3 regions of the Mesorhizobium sp. M1E.F.Ca.ET.063.01.1.1 genome follow, and region 3 is predicted to be linked to each of the others. Evidence: riboswitches for the same ligand, from Rfam matches in the RefSeq annotation. Region 3 holds a riboswitch; each other region holds the start of a gene.
The links. A riboswitch is a leader RNA that binds a small molecule or an ion and turns the genes downstream of it on or off. The one in region 3 is predicted to bind thiamine pyrophosphate.
Positions count from the first base shown of each region.

Region 1 (5,879 bases), on a different contig from region 3:
GCGCTTCTCGATGGCATCTACTGGAAACCGGTGCAGGCGGGCAACCGCGAAGAGACCGACAGCGAGGTTGTCTCTCTTCTGGCAGGACTGCCTACTGACCGGGTGTTGCCGGAAGCCTGGCGCCTTAGAGAGCCGCTGTCCCCACACCGCGCCGCGGAGTTGGACGGGGTGGAGATTGATGCAGGTCAACTCGCACTGCCCAAGACGGACCGTCCGCTCGTCGTTGAGGGCGCCGGCGGACTGATGGTGCCGTTGAACAGGCGCACATTTTACATCGACGTCTTCGCACAGTGGAACGCGCCGGTGGTGCTTTGCGCCCGCACCGCGCTCGGCACCATCAACCACACGCTGCTCTCGATCGAGGCGCTGCGCGCCCGCTCAATCCCGCTGCTCGGCGTGGTGTTCATCGGCGACAGGATGGTCGATACGCAAAAAACCATCGTCCAGATGGGCAAGGTTCGCGTGCTGGGTCGTCTCCCCTTTCTCCAGTCGCTGACCCCTGGAACACTTTCCGCGGCCATGAAGGCTTCGTTTAACGCCGCCGACTTCGCGGAGATCCGGCCATGAGTCGCCGCTCCGCTGTCTGGCATCCCTTTACCCAACATGCCACCGAACCGGTGCCGCCGACGATCGTGCGCACCGAAGGCGCCTATGTCGAGACGCGCGACGGCAGGCGCATCCTCGATGCGATCTCGTCCTGGTGGGTCATCACCCACGGCCACCGCCACCCGAAGATCGTAGAGGCAATCCGCGAGGCGACCGAAACGCTCGACCAGGTGATCTTTGCCGGCCTTAGCCATGAGCCGGCCGAGCAATTGGCCTCGGCGCTGGTCGACATGACGCCGGCCGGCCTCGACTGGGTCTTCTTTTCCGACAGCGGCTCGACCAGCGTCGAGGTGGCGCTGAAGATGGCTCTCGGCTTTCATCGCAACACCAGTAGGCCGCGCTCGCGCATCGTCGTCATGGAACACAGCTATCACGGCGACACCATCGGCACGATGAGCGTCGGCGCGCGTGGCGTTTTCAACGCCGCGTATGAGCCGCTGTTGTTTCAGGTCGATACGATCCCCTTCCCGGCCGCGGGCCACGAGCAGGAAACACTCGACGCCTTCGAACGGCTGGCGCGTGACGGCGAGGTTGCCGCGCTGATCGTCGAGCCGCTGGCGCTTGGCGCCGGTGGCATGCTGATGTACCCGGCCTCAGTTCTCGCCGAGCTCAAGCGCATTGCCGTGCGCTCGGGGACGCTTTTCATCGCCGATGAAGTCATGACCGGCTGGGGCCGCACCGGCACCATGTTCGCCTGCGAACAGGCGGCGGTCGCGCCCGATATTCTGTGCACCTCCAAGGGTCTGACAGGCGGCTCGCTGCCGCTTGCGGCGACGCTTGCCACCGACGCGATCTTCCAAGCGCATTACTCGACGGATCGGTCCAAGACCTTCTTCCATTCGAGTTCCTACACTGCAAACCCGATTGCCTGCGCGGCAGCACTGGCAAATGTCGGCATCTGGAACGACGAGCCGGTGGCGGAGCGCGTGGCCGCGCTGTCGCGGATGCAGGTGGAGAAGGTAGCGCGGTTCAACGGGGATCCGCGTTTTGAGAATGTGCGCACGGCCGGCACCATCGCCGCGCTTGACCTCAGCGTCGGCAATGCCGGCTATCTGGCCGAGGTCGGCCCGAGGCTGCGCGCCTTCTTCCTCGATCGAGGCTTGCTGGTGCGACCGCTCGGCAACATCATCTACGTGCTGCCGCCCTATTGCGTGACGTCCGACGAACTCGACCGCCTTTACGCGGCAATAGACGAGGCGGCCGGACTTGCGGGTGACAAAAGATGAACCGCACAGCGCGCATCATAGGCCTTGGCCATCACGTCCCGGCCCGAAAAGTCGGCAATGCCGAGATCGAGGCGAGCCTCGGGCTGGATGCAGGCTGGATCGAGGGGCGCACCGGCATCCGCACGCGTTTCTGGGCAGAGCCTGACGACACGCTTTCCGGACTGGCCGCCAAGGCAGGCGAGATGGCGCTGCAAGCCGCCGGCATCGATCGCAAGGAGATCGGCCTGCTGCTGCTCGCCACCTCTACGCCGGACCATCTCCTGCCGCCGAGCGCGCCGCTGGTGGCGCACAGGCTAGGTCTTGAAAAGGCCGGCGGGGTCGACCTGGCGGGCGCCTGCGCCGGGTTCATCTACGCCATGACCTTCGCCGACGGCTTCGTGCGCCTGCACAACAAGCCGGCCATCGTGATTGCCGCCAACATATTGAGCCGTCGGATCAATCCAGCCGAGCGGGCGAGCGCCGTGCTGTTCGCCGATGCCGCGGGCGCGGTGGTGCTGGCCCCCTCCAGCGATCCCGGCCACGGCATCCTCGGCGCCTCTTTTGCCTCGGATGGTTCGGCGTATGGCCTGATCCACATCCCGGCGGGCGGCAGCAACCGTCCATTCTCCGACGAAATCGACATTGCCGAAACCCGCATGACCATCGCGAACGGCCGCGACGTCTTCGCCAAGGCGGTGGAGATGATGAGCGGCTGTGCAAACGAGGCGCTGGAGGCGGCCGGTCTTTCGGCGTCGGACGTGGTCCGTTTCGTGCCGCACCAGGCGAATGCCCGCATCTTCAACGCCGTCGGCAAGTCGCTCGGCATCAAGGACGGACGCATCGTCAAGACCATCGCCGACTATGGCAACTCGTCAGCCGCGACGATCCCCCTGTCGCTGTCAGTTGCCCACAGCGCCAACCCCTTGCGACCGGGTGAGAAGCTGCTGCTGGCAGCCGCGGGAGCAGGTCTTGTCGGTGGGGCGCTTGTGGTTGGCGTTAGGGCCGATCTGTGCGCTGATGTGCGCCGGGCGATTATATAAACCTTTACAACAACATCAACAGTCAAGGTCGATTCTCCGCCCCTCTGTTGCAAGGGTTTTGACGGCCTGAGTGCGTCGGCTATAGGTCCTGTTGCCTGACGCGCTCGCTTCATCATCGCTCTACGATGACGAGGTGAGCCGTGTCTGCATCACCCGAGGATGGTTTCAACCGTCATCGCCTGCGCGGCAGAGTTCGCTACGATTGACACAGACCATGGATTGCCTCGAGCGCCAAGGTCGCAACATGTGCGTCATTGCAGTGGCACTTTCGAGGGCTCCCGTGCGCCTCAGGAGTTGACAGGGCGACATCTCATCGTCCAACCTAGGTGCCTCACCAGGGGAGTCCCGGCAAGGGGCTGAGATACTGCTATCGCGCGCAGTGACCCGTTGAACCTGATCCAGTTCATACTGGCGTAGGGACGGTGCGAGGTTTCGCGGGTCGGCAATCCGGCTTCGGTATTCGGGCATTAGCCCGCATCCTGCGCGAAGCGTCACTTCCTCCTCATCGCGTGGACTGGGTCTCCGTTGCACTCGAGCAAGGAGGCTCACTCATGAATGCCCACACCCCGACCGTCACAGTTGGCGAATTGCCCGCTTCGAAGAAAGTCCACAAACCGGGCCAACTTCACCCGGGCCTGCGTGTCCCGATGCGCGAGATCTCGGTTCATTCGAGCGCCGGCGAGCCGCCGGTCACGGTCTATGACTCGTCCGGTCCCTACACCGACGCGGCGGTGAAGACCGAGATCGAGCGCGGCTTGCCGCGGTTGCGCGAGGCATGGATCGAGGCGCGCGGCGATGTCGAGCGCTACGAGGGTCGCACGGTCAAACCCGAGGACAACGGCTTGGTCTCCGCCGATCGCCTGACGCCGGAGTTTCCGACGCTCAACAGGCCGTTGCGCGCTACCGGCGGCCGTGCCGTCACCCAGCTTGCCTACGCACGCGCCGGCATCGTCACGCCGGAAATGGAGTTCGTCGCCATCCGCGAAAACCTCGGCCGTGAGCAGTTGCGTTCGAAACTTCAACGCGATGGCGAGAGCTTCGGCGCCGCGATCCCGGATTTCGTCACCCCGGAATTCGTGCGTGACGAGGTGGCGCGCGGCCGCGCCATCATCCCGTCCAACATCAACCACCCCGAAAGCGAGCCGATGATCATCGGCCGCAATTTCCTGGTGAAGATCAACGCCAATATCGGCAACTCCGCCGTCACCTCATCGATGGGGGAGGAGGTCGAGAAGATGGTGTGGGCGATCCGCTGGGGCGCCGATACCGTGATGGACCTCTCCACCGGCCGCAACATCCACAACATCCGCGACTGGATCGTGCGCAACTCGCCGGTGCCGATCGGCACGGTGCCGCTTTATCAGGCACTCGAGAAGGTCGGCGGGATCGCCGAGGATCTGACCTGGGAGGTCTACCGCGATACGCTGATCGAGCAGGCCGAGCAGGGCGTGGACTATTTCACGATCCATGCCGGCGTGCGCCTGCCCTACATCCCGCTCACCGTCGACCGCATCACCGGCATCGTGTCGCGCGGCGGCTCGATCATGGCCAAATGGTGCCTGCACCATCACCGGGAGAGCTTCCTCTACGAGCATTTCGAGGAGATCTGCGACATCTGCCGCACCTATGACGTGGCGTTCTCGCTCGGCGACGGCCTTCGCCCCGGCTCGATCGCCGACGCCAACGACGCGGCCCAGTTCGCCGAGTTGGAAACGCTTGGTGAGCTGACTAAGATCGCCTGGGCCAAGGACTGCCAGGTGATGATCGAAGGCCCCGGCCACGTGCCGATGCACAAGATCAAGCAGAACATGGACAAGCAGCTCGCGGTCTGCGGCGAAGCGCCGTTCTACACGCTGGGGCCGCTCACCACCGACATCGCGCCGGGCTACGACCACATCACATCGGGTATAGGCGCGGCGATGATCGGCTGGTTCGGAACGGCGATGCTTTGCTACGTCACGCCCAAGGAACATCTCGGCCTGCCTGACCGCGACGACGTCAAGACCGGCGTCATCACCTACAGAATTGCCGCTCATGCCGCCGACCTCGCCAAGGGCCATCCGGCGGCGAAGGTCAGGGACGACGCGCTGTCGCGGGCGCGCTTCGAGTTCAGGTGGGAGGACCAGTTCAACCTCTCGCTCGATCCCGAGACGGCGCGCGCCTTCCATGACGAAACCCTGCCGAAGGAAGCGCACAAGGTGGCGCATTTCTGCTCCATGTGCGGCCCCAAATTCTGCTCGATGCGGATATCGCACGACATCCGCGCTGAAGCGCAGAAGGAAGGGCTCGCGGCGATGGCGGCGAAGTACCGGGACGGCGGCGACCTCTACATGCCCGTCGACGGCACCGCGGAGCGCACGGACACGCCATGAAGGTGCTCATTCGCGGCGCGGGCGTTGCCGGGTTGACGCTCGCGCACGAGCTGGCAACGCGCGGCGCCGAGGTGACCGTGGTCGAGAAACGCGGGGAGATCGCCGGCAATGCCTCCTGGCAGGCCGGCGGCATGCTCGCGCCCTGGTGCGAGCGCGAGAGCGCCGAGGAGACGGTCCTGACGCTCGGACGCGGCGCGGCTGACTGGTGGGACAGAGCGTTGCCCGGTCATGTCTCGCGCAACGGCACGCTCATGGTGGCGCCTGCCCGCGATGCCGGCGAGTTGGATCGCTTCGGCCACCGCACGTCCGGCTTCAAGCAGCTCGGCGCCGATGAGATCGCGGCGCTCGAACCAGCGCTCGCGGGCCGGTTCGGGCGCGGCCTGTTCTTCGCCGAGGAAGCACATCTCGACCCACGCAAGGCGTTGCTCGCACTAAGCGAAGCGCTGCCTGGCATGGGCACGCGCCTTGAGTTCGGTTGCCGCACGGTGTCAGCCATCCCGGATGTCGAGGTGGACTGCACCGGCATCGCCGACCGGCGACCGGAATTGCGTGGCGTTCGAGGCGAGATGCTCATCCTGCGAACAGGCGAAATCTCGCTGGCCCGACCGGTGCGCCTGCTTCATCCGCGCATCCCGATCTATGTCGTGCCGCGCCGG
Region 1 covers NZ_RZSC01000325.1:223-6,101, reverse strand. Annotated here, with positions in the region: gene bioD (dethiobiotin synthase) at 1-567, shown strand, start outside; gene EOA29_RS21325 (adenosylmethionine--8-amino-7-oxononanoate transaminase) at 564-1,832, shown strand; gene EOA29_RS21320 (beta-ketoacyl-ACP synthase III) at 1,829-2,851, shown strand; TPP riboswitch at 3,178-3,289, shown strand; gene thiC (phosphomethylpyrimidine synthase ThiC) at 3,403-5,223, shown strand; partial or broken gene EOA29_RS21310 (FAD-dependent oxidoreductase) at 5,220-5,879, shown strand, end outside.
Region 1: it holds a riboswitch for thiamine pyrophosphate, as region 3 does, so the genes downstream of both, thiC (phosphomethylpyrimidine synthase ThiC) here and thiC (phosphomethylpyrimidine synthase ThiC) in region 3, are expected to answer to the same signal.

Region 2 (5,110 bases), on a different contig from region 3:
CGCCGGGCCTTTCGCGGTCGCCTGCTCGCCTTTCGGCGCAGAGCTTGCGTCGGTGGTTTCGGCCTTCGGCCTTGCTCTGCGTTCCTCGAGCCTCGAGCCGCCGCGCTGCGCCAGCATGTCGGAGTAGCCGCCGGCGTACTCGATCCAGCGGCCGCTGCCGTCGGGCGCGATCACGCTGGTGACGGTGCGGTCGAGGAAATCGCGGTCGTGGCTGACAAGGATCACCGTTCCGGCAAAGCCGGCGACCAGTTCCTGCAGCAGTTCCAGCGTCTCCATGTCGAGATCGTTGGTCGGCTCGTCGAGCACCAGGAGGTTCGCCGGCCGCACCAGCACGCGGGCGAGCAGCAGGCGCGCCCGCTCGCCACCCGAAAGCTCGCGCACCGGCGTGCGCGCCTGCTCCGGCTTGAACAGAAAATCCTTCATGTAGGAGACGACATGGCGCTGCTCGCCATTGACCACAAGGTTCTCGCCGCGCCCGTCGGTCAGGTAGTGCGCCAGCGTCTCCTGCGGATCGACGGCCTCGCGCTTCTGGTCGAGCGTCGCGATCTCCAGATTGACGCCGAGCCGCACGGAGCCGGCATCCGGCGTCAGCTCGCCGGTCAGCATCTTGAGCAGCGTCGTCTTGCCGGCGCCGTTCGGCCCGACCAGGCCGACACGGTCACCGCGCTGGATGCGGGTCGAGAAACCCTTGACCACGGTGAGGTCGCCGAAGCTTTTGTCGATGGCCTTGGCCTCGATCACCAGCTTGCCGGATTCGGCGGCATCGCTCGCCACCATGGTCGCCGTGCCCTCGGCGCCGCGATGGCTGCGGAAACGCTGGCGCATGGCCTGCAGCTCGCCGAGCCGGCGCATGTTGCGCTTGCGCCTGGCGGTCACGCCATAGCGCAGCCAATGCTCCTCGCGCACGATCTGGCGGCCGAGCTTGTGCTGCTCGCGCTCTTCCTCCTCAAGCACCTGGTCGCGCCATTCCTCGAAATGCGCAAAGCCCCTGTCCAGCCGCCGCGTCTGGCCGCGGTCGAGCCAGACGGTGGCGCGCGAGACGCGTTCGAGAAAGCGGCGGTCGTGCGAGATCAGGATGACGGCCGAGGAGGTGCGGGCAAGCTCCTCTTCCAGCCATTCGATGACCGACAGGTCGAGATGGTTGGTCGGCTCGTCGAGCAGAAGGATGTCGGGTTCCGGCGCCATGACGCGGGCAAGGGCTGCGCGGCGCGCCTCGCCGCCGGAAAGGTCGTCCGGCCGTTCCTCGCCGGTCAGGCCGAGATGGTCCATGAGATAGGTGGCGCGATGCGGATCGTCGGCCGGGCCCAGCCCCGCCTCGACATAGGCGCGCACGCTGGCGAAGCCGTCCATGTCGGGCATTTGCGGCAAATAGCGAACCGTCGCCGAAGGCTGGCGGAAGACCTCGCCGTCCTGCGGCTCGATCAGCCCGGCAGCGATCTTGAGCAGCGTCGACTTGCCCGAGCCGTTGCGGCCGACCAGCGCGATCTTCTCGCTGGCGGAGGCGCTGAGCGCCGCGCCGTCGAGCAGCGGCGTGCCGCCGAAGGTCAGTTTTATGCCGTCGAGATTGAGAAGAGGCGGAGCCATGTCAGCTTTCGGGAAGAGGATAAGGGTGGGCCAGAAGCAGCGCCCGGCCGCGCTCGAGCGCGATCTCGAGCCGTCCCTTGACCTCGTTCGATATAGTGAGCGAGGAGCCGAACGCCACCTTGACGCGATCGAGCGGCCATTTTGCGCCGGTGACCGTCAGGCCGGTGAGATCGGAGAAGCCCTGCACCGAAAACAGCGTGCCGTCGGCATAGTCGAAGCCGGCTGGTTTCCCCGGCAGGATGGGGACACCTTCCTGTGCGCCGCTGGTCAGCAGAATATTGGTGCCGGCCTCGGCCAGCCGAAGCCCAAGCGCCAGATGCAGAAAGGCATGGTCCGCGCGCCTGCCGCCGAAGGCGCCGGCCAGCACCAGGCTGGTGGCGCCGCGCGCGAGCGCTTCGGCGATTGCGAGCTCGCCGTCAGTCATGTCCTTCTCGGCCGGGAAGATCTTGCGCGGCACGGCGGCCAGATCCTCCGGCAGGTCCGCGGGCACCGAATCGAAATCGCCGACCCAGAGCTCCGGCACGAGGCCAAGCATGCGGGCATGGCCGATGCCGCCGTCGGCGGCGATGACGCGCGAGCCTTCGATCTGGCGATCGAGCCGAGGCGTGCGGACGAGTTCGCCGCCAAGCAGGATGGTGAATGTGCCCATGGCCGTCGCCCTTACCAGCCCCGCCCGCGAAACGGAAGCCGGGCGCATCCAAACGGAACGGCGCTCGTTACGGAGTAAGCCGTGATGCATTGGATGCCCGGCAACTTCCGCTTGCGCGCCGCTTCGGCCGGGCCTATGTCTCGAAGCGCTCTAACGGGGTGCCGGACGCTGACTTTCGCGAACCGGCTGAGAGGCAACAAAGCCAACCCGCTGAACCTGATCCGGTTTGTACCGGCGGAGGGATTAGACGTCTCGGACCATCCGACGCCTCAATTCCTTTAACACGAACGAAGGAGGCGCCGATGCGCTCACTATGGTCCCAGCTTATTCTCGCAACCGGCTTGGTTTCGCTGCTGGCGGGTCTCGGGCCCGCCGAGGCGAAGGACAAGCTCGCTGTCTATACCTATGAAAGCTTCACCGCCGACTGGGGTCCTGGACCCGCGGTGAAGAAGGAATTCGAGGCCGAATGCGGCTGCGACCTCGAATTCGTCTCGGTCGCCGACGGCGTGGCATTGCTCAATCGCGTCAAGCTGGAAGGCGCCGGCACCAAGGCCGATGTCGTGCTCGGCCTCGACACCAACCTGACGGCGGACGCCAAGGCGAGCGGCCTGTTCGTGCCGCATGGCGAAGTGTCCGGCATCAACGTGCCCGGCGGCTGGAGCGACGATACCTTCGTGCCCTTCGACTACGGCTATTTCGCCGTCGTCTACGACACTGAGAAGCTGAAGAGCCCGCCGAAAAGCCTGAAGGAGCTAGTCGAGGGCAGCGCCTCCGACAAGATCGTCATCCAGGATCCGCGCACCTCGACGCCGGGCCTCGGCCTGCTTCTCTGGGTGAAGTCGGTCTATGGCGACAAGGCGCCGGAAGCCTGGGCGAAGCTGAAGCAGAAGGTGCTGACCGTGACGCCGGGCTGGAGCGAGGCCTACGGCCTGTTCACCAAGGGTGAGGCGCCGATGGTGCTCTCCTACACCACCTCGCCGGCCTATCACATGGTGGCGGAGAACACCGAACGCTACCAGGCGGCGTCCTTCGAGGAAGGAGAATACCTGCAAATCGAAGTCGCCGGCGTCACCAAGACGGGCGCGAAGAACCCGCTGGCGGAAAAGTTCATCGCTTTCATGACCGGGCCGAAATTCCAGGACGTCATCCCGGAGACCAACTGGATGTTCCCGGCCGGCAAGACCGACAAGCCGCTCAATCCGGCCTTCGACAAGCTGGTGAAGCCGACCAAGACCTTGCTGTTCAGTCCCGAGGAGGTCGCGGCCAACCGCAAAGCCTGGGTGGATGAGTGGCTGGCGGCGATGAGCAAGTAGAGTCCGGCTAGTTCTCGAAAGATGGTTGCTCTACGGCGCCCCCCTCTGTCCTGCCGGACATCTCCCCCTCAAGGGGGGAGATTGGCTGTCACCTCGACTTTCGCCAATCTCAAACGTTGCAGGACCGAGCGGGGCGTTCGAACTTCCAATCTCCCCCCTAGAGGGGGAGATGTCCGGCAGGACAGAGGGGGGCGCGAAGGAACGCGGCGTCGGCTAGCTCACGCCCAGATGGTGCCGCGTGCAGCCCGCGCGCTCTGACTCCCGCATCAGCGCTGGCGTCATCGCCCTCGCGGCAATCGCCTTGCTCATCGGCGGCGCCTTCGCCGGCCTCGCGCTGGAAGGCGCGCACGATCCATCCGGCGCTGTCGCTGCCTTCGACGGCTATCTCCTGCGCGTCGCCCGCTTCACGCTTTGGCAGGCGCTGCTGTCGACACTGCTGTCGGTCGCGCCGGCGCTGCTGGTGGCACGCGCCCTGTCCAGGCATCCGGGCTTTCCGGGGCGTCGCCTGATCCTGCAGCTCTTCACCGTGCCGCTGGCGCTGCCGGCCATCGTCGCCGCCCTTGGTGTGCTGGCGCTCTACGGCCATGCCGGCTATTTTGCCGGCGTTCTCGTCAGGTTCGGCAGCGGTGAATGGCCTGGCATTTACGGCCTGTCCGGCATTCTGATCGCGCATGTCTTCTTCAACCTGCCCTTGGCCACGCGCCTGTTCCTCGAGGCGTTGGGCACGGTGCCCGCCGACCAGTGGCGGCTGGCGAGCCAGCTCGGCATGGGCGCCTGTCCGGCATTGCGGTTGATCGAATGGCCGGCGTTGCGCACGGCCTTGCCGGGCGTCGCCGGGCTGGTGTTCATGCTCTGCATCACTTCCTTCACCATCGTGCTGACGCTCGGCGGCGGACCTGCCGCCACGACTTTGGAAGTCGCCATCTATCAGGCGCTGCGCTTCGATTTCGATCCGGCCCGGGCGGTGGTGCTGACGCTGCTGCAGATCGGCCTGACCTTCGTCATCGTCGCTCTGCTCACGCGGCTCGGCGCCAATACGGTCGGCGATGCCAATCTGCCGGTAGCGCCGCGCCGCTATCTTGCGACAGGCAAGGCTGAAACGGTGATGAACGCCGGCCTGATCGTACTTGCCTTGCTGTTCGTCGCCGGACCGATGGCGGCGACCGTGCTGGCTGGATTGGACGCAGACCTTGGCCGGCTGGCCGACGAGGAGGCCGTGCGCCGTGCGACGCTCACCAGCGCCACGCTCTCTTTCCTCTCGGCGCTGCTTTCGGTGACGCTGTCGCTCTCGCTCATCGCGGCCCGGCGCGCGCTGGCCTTGCGGCGCCGCGAGGGCAGCGCCATGTCGCTGCTCGAACATGCCACCGACACCGGCGCCGGTTTCGTGCTCGTCGTGCCGCCGATCGTGGTCGGCGCCGGCTGGTTCCTGGCCTTGCGCGGCTTCACGGACGTGTTCGCCGTCGCACCCGTCATGGTCGTCGCCGTCAATGCGGTGATGGCGATGCCTTTCGCCATCCGCGCCGTTCGCCCCGCTTACGACGCGGCGAGCGAGCGCCATGAGCGG
Region 2 covers NZ_RZSC01000313.1:1,357-6,466, forward strand. Annotated here, with positions in the region: gene EOA29_RS20865 (ABC-F family ATP-binding cassette domain-containing protein) at 1-1,584, opposite strand, end outside; gene EOA29_RS20870 (thiamine diphosphokinase) at 1,586-2,233, opposite strand; TPP riboswitch at 2,378-2,493, shown strand; gene thiB (thiamine ABC transporter substrate binding subunit) at 2,536-3,546, shown strand; partial or broken gene EOA29_RS20885 (ABC transporter permease subunit) at 3,785-5,110, shown strand, end outside.
Region 2: it holds a riboswitch for thiamine pyrophosphate, as region 3 does, so the genes downstream of both, thiB (thiamine ABC transporter substrate binding subunit) here and thiC (phosphomethylpyrimidine synthase ThiC) in region 3, are expected to answer to the same signal.

Region 3 (7,305 bases):
GAGACGGCTTATGTCACCATCCAGGCGGAACTGACCAGCCTCGAGGTCATATTGGGACCCGATGCAGCGCGCGAGGAAAAGGGGCGCTTGCTGCTCACCGAGGCCACCGCACGACAAAAGCTGCGCGAAGCGGCCGAAATGCGCGCTGCTCCCCTGCGCGACGGCGCTCGCGATCTCACCAGCGCTGAAGCCGTTCTGCGCCGCGCCCGTTCGGTTCAGGATGCCGCCACACAGGAAGCAAGTCAGTTGCGTGTAACCCTGGCCGATCTCAATGGCCATATTCGCACTCGGTCCGACGACGCGGTGGAAGAAGCTTTGCGCGAGGCCACAGAAAAATTGGAAATCGCTGGAGAGCGAGCGAGACGCTTCGAATTCGAAAAAGCCGTCCTCGACCGGCTGCGCACGACGCTGGTCGCTGCGCGCTCGACGGCACGCGATCTTTATCTGAAGCCGGTCATGTCCGAGCTGCGACCGCTGCTTGGATTGCTATTCGATGACATCTCCATAGTGTTCGACGAGAACACACTGTTGCCACAGACCGTTCGCCGCAATGGTCAGGATGAGGATGTCGATAGGTTGAGTGGCGGCATGCGAGAACAGCTTTCGGTTCTGACACGTCTGGCCTTCGCCCGTTTGCTTGCCCGCGACGGCCGACCCACACCGGTTATCCTGGATGACGCTTTGGTTTATTCCGATGACGACCGCATCGAGCGCATGTTCGACGCTTTGCATCGTCAATCACACGATCAGCAGATTCTCGTTTTCTCCTGCCGCCAACGCGCGTTTGCAAAACTCGGCGGTAACATTTTGCAGATGAGCGACTGGCAACCGGGTCGGTCATAAGCGGAGATCGCGCAGCCTCAGCTAGGGCGACGGCAGATCGTATCGTGTTACGATTGCAATGCCGTTTTCGATCTCGATTTCGATAACTTCATTAATCAGGAATTCCTCTGGGCCAAGATCCTCGAGGAGAGCATCGAAGAGCTCTCTCTGTTTTTCAGGCCCGACCTGAGGGACGACGATAATCAGGCCGGCGTGAACCGGTTCTTTGGCATAGAGCTTCCTGAAGTCCTTAGCATTGTTGGTGACGAAGGTGAAATCCTCATCGATAATGAGCGGCATGAGGTCCCAGTCGGTTTCGCCGCTTAGCCCAAGCCAGTTGACGTGGTTTGCTTCATGTCCGCGTTCTTGGGCTACCGCAACCAGAGACGTGTGCAGGCACTCATCGATCAGAAACCTCACGAGGTCACACGCGTCTCGACCTGGCCGACGGACCTGGGTCGCCCTTCAAAACCACGCGCTTCGACGACTTTATTTTCACGCCCTGCTCGACCAGCTTCTTAGGCCGCCCACGAACCGGGTGCGCGGCGACCCACATTCTGGCGAGCTCAATCACGCGCGGCGTTAGCTTCGGATATCCCTCCAGAACCTCCGCTTCATCTGCGCCCTGCGCTAGCATCGTCGTGATCATACGAACAGGGATGCGGGTTCCTTTGAAGACAGGCTCTCCGCCCATCACCCCTTTAACGCGGCCGATGGCGGCCTCCGCTTCATCAAGATCCACGATGCGCGCTTTGAGCTGTTTACGTGCCTCGGCGACGTCGACGATCAGCAGGTCGTCGGCCCTTACGGTCTTGGCCCTTGGGGCAGCTTTGATTTCCTCGAACAGGCGGTAGCGACGATCAGCGGGCAATGTCGCACCCACGCCATACCAAAGCTTGAGCCGCAGCAAATCCTCGCCGGTCAATGCCCGTCGGACGACCCCACCGATGCGCCGAGCAGTGCTTGGCACAGTATCGACAATGCGTTTGTCGATCGCATTGTGCACGGCCTTGATTCCTATCCCGCTGACGGCGGCTGCCTCTGCGGGGGTGTAGATGCGAGCAAGTGTGCCCATTATTCTTCTCCTTATAAAGAATAATATAGGCCGTTTGACCCCCTCCGTAAAGGCACGCGTCTTTGGAATCACGGCGGTTAGCAAAGGCGGTGGTGAGCCGAGAGGCCTCACAAACCCTTGGGGCTCGAGATGGCAGACTCGGCGCAGTATAATTGCGCTAACTATCGAATTTGCAGTTGGCGACAAACGACACACGAGTTCGTCGCGGACTTTTAACTCTGCGAAGGCGCGTCTTCGAGCGCTTTGAAACCCTACACCCATCTGCAGGCCATCTGTATCAAGCTTTGGACCAAAACCGTTTCCATCGCTCACGAGCGTTCTCTCTGGGGGTCTCAAGTGGGGCTTGCCCATGGCCACGAATTTTTGGGCGACAGCGGTGCAGAGGCCGCATACCGCTGCCTGCTTGACGTCGCTGACCGTGTCCATGTCCGAAATTTGCCTACAAATTTCGGACGCCCTTGGGCGCGCTAGATTCGCTATGGAAAGCTGGAAGCACTCGCAAGCCCGGTGGCCACAGCGTCTGCAGCGCCAAGCTATTCCTCCGTATCCAAACCCGCATCCTCATGGCCACTAGCCAACTCTGGCATAATTTCACCAGCAAGCAGCTCATCTCTGCTCAGCAGCCCGGCATCCTCGAGCGCCTCGCAGTCCGGGAGATCGCGAAGCGTGTCGAGGCCGAACTCGAGCAGGACGCTTTTGTCGTCACATAGGTGTAGGGAGCGCCGGGCGTCGGACTGCGCGGGTTCGACGCGATCAGGCCGGTGCCGCAGATGGCCGATCAGGTCGCGACTGATTACTTCCCGAAAACCGACGACAATTCGGCGCGGGTAATCGGCTGGAAGTGCCGATGCACATCAGCATCAGCACGTCCGACCACGTCAGGTCCACGGCACGCCCGCTGCTTCCGCAGGCGCGGATGGCATCGGCATAGGCCGGCCGTGTCAGGTGCTTCCAGCCGCCGGCGACAGCGACGAGGTCATAGGGCCGTCCGCGCAGCTCTCGGATGTCGTCGATGAGAAGGTCACGGGCGAGCTCGCGGGAGAGACTGCACCGCAAGCGCGTCCCGCGCGCGCGAACTGCTCGATCAACTGATCTCAGACGACGACGAATCTCGTCCAGATTCCAAAAGCGGTGGCCGCAGCGGCGCTTTGCGGGCTCGCGTTACCACAGATCGCAGAACTGTGATCTCGCCTTGTGCCCGAGACCGCAATCTGGGCTCGCGACGAAGCATATCGCTTGCGATCATCAAAGGACGCGTCGACGCCGTCGGTTGCCTTTTCCACCGCCGCCTCACACATCGTGTTGGGGCTGAAGAGCTACCTGCAAATCCTCGCAACGGGCGCGGCCGCATCCTTGATTTTACAAATTGACACGTCTTGGTTTTTAGAAAATGCCACGTGCGATGATGGCGCCAAAAAAAAATGTCACGCGAGATGATCATGCCTGAGGTAAATGGTCCGCCAAAGTTGGGAAAGGTATACCGGTTGAATGGTGGATAGGTACGCCGGATAAAAAGGGCTTCGGGTTCCGGAAGACGAACTAATCGACGGATAGGCGCTGCTCGTGAGGGAAACTGCATGCGCATTACGGTTATGACCATCCAGGGATGTCGGATATGATCTTGAATAGTGACATTGCAGGCCAAAGAGCGGCCGAGAAGCTAGCAGAGGGCCTGAAATCGCAGGGCAAGCAGCAATACGAAGAAAGGTCGAGGGAACGCGAACGAGATGTGTCTCGTTAGGTCGCACGTTGCACCAGGGGTGCGTCGGAAGGCACTCCGCCGTGTCCTGAAGAGGTAGCCTGCACTTGAGAATAGCCACGGTGGTACCTTATTTTCGGCTGTGAAGCACACGAGACCCGCGACGTGAGACCCAGTTGCTCAATACCCAGTTGCTGGGTGAGCGTGCATGACTGCCAACGGAAGGTCTTGCACGCACCCTCGCGATCTTGAGCAATGGTCGCCATGACTTTCTTCTTGCAGGCTTTTGAGTGGCCCAGCCTGCAATCACCAGACCCCACCGACTCTAAAGAGCGTGGCAGACGGGATAGTCGAGGTTGCCCGGCACAATTACGCTCAAGGCTTGCGCCGCCCAGAGGACACGCTGAAAAGGCAGCATGGGCGCGCAAGCACGCCATTCACGAGAGGTTCGACATGAAGACTATGCAAGAAAAAGACATTCCGGCATTCGTGCAAGCAGTTGTGGAGGCCGGCTGCAACATTTGCGCGATTGGCAACTTGGGATATGTCTTTGGCGATGCTGATTTGACGCCGGCGCAACGGAGGTCCGTCGAGCCACAGCTGCGCAGGATTGCTGAGATCTACGGCGAACGCGATCATCTCATGGACGAGATAGCTGTATATCTGCGGTCGATCGGACGCCATGTCGAGGTTGAGCCGAAGACAGGTGTTTCCTGATGGCCGCGATCGATCGCGTTCCGTAGTCGCCATTTCTATTGGGTAACGAGCAGCCGTCTTCCAACCTCTGAAACAAAAAAGAGGTGACCCCCAAAGGCCGCTCTCGAGACCGCAAGTCTGAGCCGCTAACGCATTGCGATAACCAGGCTGTCCGAACTGGGCGTCGATGCCTTCCTCGACCAGGTCGCGGTAGGCGGCGATCTCATCTACCGCATGCATAGCCAAGCCAGAGAAGTTTTCGGCAGCGGAATTCTCGGTCGCTTCCCCTTTTATGACTAGAGGGTGCGGCCGATCCGGCCGCGACGATCTCGCAGGGATTGCCATATACGGCAACACGAACACCGGCGGATCAATACTCGGATAATGGCGGCCGGCTATGTAGCGATCGATCGCGCACCAACATATCAATGCAATAGCTTAGTTGCTTTCAAAGGCGGGTCTCTACGAACTGCAAGCAAGCTAAACGATTGCGTCAACTCTTCCTCGCAGAGCGAAAACTCCGCGCCCACGCGATTTCTCTGCTGGAACAGCGGCACATCCTCAGCGCCAGGACACGGCCGCCGCCGTCGGGTTTTACGAAGCCGGTGATTGCATAAGTTGCCCGCAAGATATCATTGGTATCGGGAACGCCGCCGATGCCGCATCCTGAATAGAGCGGCCGCTTGCACCTGCCAGCCCGACGACCAGATCATATCTGCAACTCCATCTACCTGGACGTGGTGCAAATCACCTCGCTGAAGCCGCAAATCGTCGCCTTCGACCAGGATAACCACATCCGTGACCGCCTGAGCTACTCGGTCGATCTCGACGCACATGGCCGATACAGTTTTTCCATCCTTCACGAAGCGAATGAGACTTTGGCCATTCCAGCCCTGGTCTACGGGGCGTGACTTGTCCCCGATGCATGCGCGAGCTCTCCGCTCGGCCGGCCGCCGGACGTCGCCACCGGCCGAAGGCGCCCGAAGGCGCCCGAAGGCGCTTGACAAAGCAGCACCGGCCCATTCAACTTGAGGCATTCACCAGGGGAGTCCCGGTAAGGGGCTGAGATACTGCTGGCTTTCGCGGCGCAGTGACCCGTTGAACCTGATCCAGTTCATACTGGCGTAGGGACGGTGCAAGCGCTTTGCGGGAGTTTACGCCCGAGGTCCTGCTGCAGCAGGTCTACAGAAGCGTCTTTTCATCCTTCCGGCACAGAACTGGGTCTCCAATGCATGAGCAAAGGAGCCTCACGATGAATGCCCTCACCCCCGCCGTGTCGACGGGACCACTGCCCGCCTCGCGGAAAATCCACAAGCCCGGCGTCCTCTACCCGCAGATCAGGGTGCCGATGCGCGAGATTTCCGTCCATCCGACGGCCGGCGAACCGCCCGTCACCGTCTACGATCCGTCCGGCCCCTACACCGATCCATCAGTCCAAACCAGCATCGAAAAAGGCCTTGCCCGGCTTCGCCACGAATGGGTCACGGCGCGTTGCGATGTCGAAGCCTATGACGGCCGCCACGTCCGGCCGGAAGACAATGGATTCGCCACCGGCGAGCGCCTGACACCGGAATTTCCGATACGCAATCGGCCGCTCAAGGCCAAGCAGGGCAAGGCGGTGACCCAACTTGCCTATGCGCGCGCCGGCATCATCACGCCAGAAATGGAGTTCGTAGCCATCCGCGAGAATCTCGGCCGCGAGGTGATGCGCGGCAAGCTGCAACGCGACGGCGAAGCCTTCGGCGCGGCGATCCCAGATTTCGTCACACCCGAATTCGTGCGCGACGAGGTGGCGCGCGGACGCGCAATCATTCCCGCCAACATCAATCATCCCGAGAGCGAACCGATGATCATCGGGCGAAATTTCCTGGTGAAGATCAACGCCAACATCGGTAACTCGGCTGTCACATCGTCGATGGCCGAAGAGGTCGAAAAGATGGTGTGGGCGATCCGCTGGGGCGCCGATACGGTGATGGACCTGTCGACCGGCCGCAACATCCACAACATCCGCGACTGGATCGTGCGCAATGCACCGGTGCCGATCGGCACGGTGCCGCTCTATCAGGCGCTCGAAAAGGTCGGCGGCATCGCCGAGGACCTCAACTGGGAGGTCTATCGCGACACGCTGATCGAGCAGGCCGAGCAAGGCGTCGACTATTTCACCATCCACGCCGGCGTGCGGCTGCACTACATACCGCTGACCGTCGACCGGGTCACGGGCATCGTCTCGCGCGGCGGCTCGATCATGGCCAAATGGTGCCTGCACCATCACCGGGAGAGCTTCCTCTACGAGCATTTCGAGGAGATCTGCGACATCGCCAGAGCCTATGACGTTTCCTTCTCGCTCGGCGACGGCCTTCGTCCCGGTTCAATCGCCGATGCGAACGACGCGGCGCAATTCGCCGAACTGGAAACACTTGGAGAACTCACCAAGATTGCCTGGGCAAAGGACTGCCAGGTGATGATCGAAGGCCCGGGCCATGTCCCCATGCACAAGATCAGGCAGAACATGGACAAGCAGCTCGCAGTGTGCGGTGAGGCGCCGTTCTACACGTTGGGGCCGCTGACGACCGACATCGCGCCGGGCTATGACCACATCACCTCAGGGATAGGTGCCGCCATGATAGGCTGGTTCGGCACCGCAATGCTTTGCTACGTCACGCCGAAAGAGCATCTCGGCCTTCCCGACCGCAACGACGTCAAGATTGGGGTGATCACTTACAAGATAGCCGCCCATGCAGCCGATCTGGCGAAGGGCCATCCGGCAGCGAAAACCAGGGATGATGCCCTTTCGCGCGCGCGCTTCGAGTTCCGCTGGGAGGACCAGTTCAACCTGTCGCTCGACCCCGAAACCGCACGGTCCTTCCACGACCAGACCTTGCCCAAGGAGGCGCACAAGCTGGCACATTTCTGTTCGATGTGCGGGCCGAAATTCTGCTCCATGCGCATTTCCCACGACATCCGTGCCGAGGCTCAGAAGGAAGGCATGGCGGCAATGGCGGCAAAATACCGG
Region 3 covers NZ_RZSC01000233.1:284-7,588, reverse strand. Annotated here, with positions in the region: partial or broken gene EOA29_RS17630 (DNA-binding protein) at 1-843, shown strand, start outside; gene EOA29_RS17625 (DUF5615 family PIN-like protein) at 865-1,242, opposite strand; gene EOA29_RS17620 (DUF433 domain-containing protein) at 1,247-1,897, opposite strand; partial or broken gene EOA29_RS43055 (SMC-Scp complex subunit ScpB) at 2,431-2,953, opposite strand; gene EOA29_RS44030 (hypothetical protein) at 3,852-4,313, shown strand; gene EOA29_RS17605 (hypothetical protein) at 4,976-5,203, shown strand; TPP riboswitch at 5,325-5,441, shown strand; gene thiC (phosphomethylpyrimidine synthase ThiC) at 5,545-7,305, shown strand, end outside.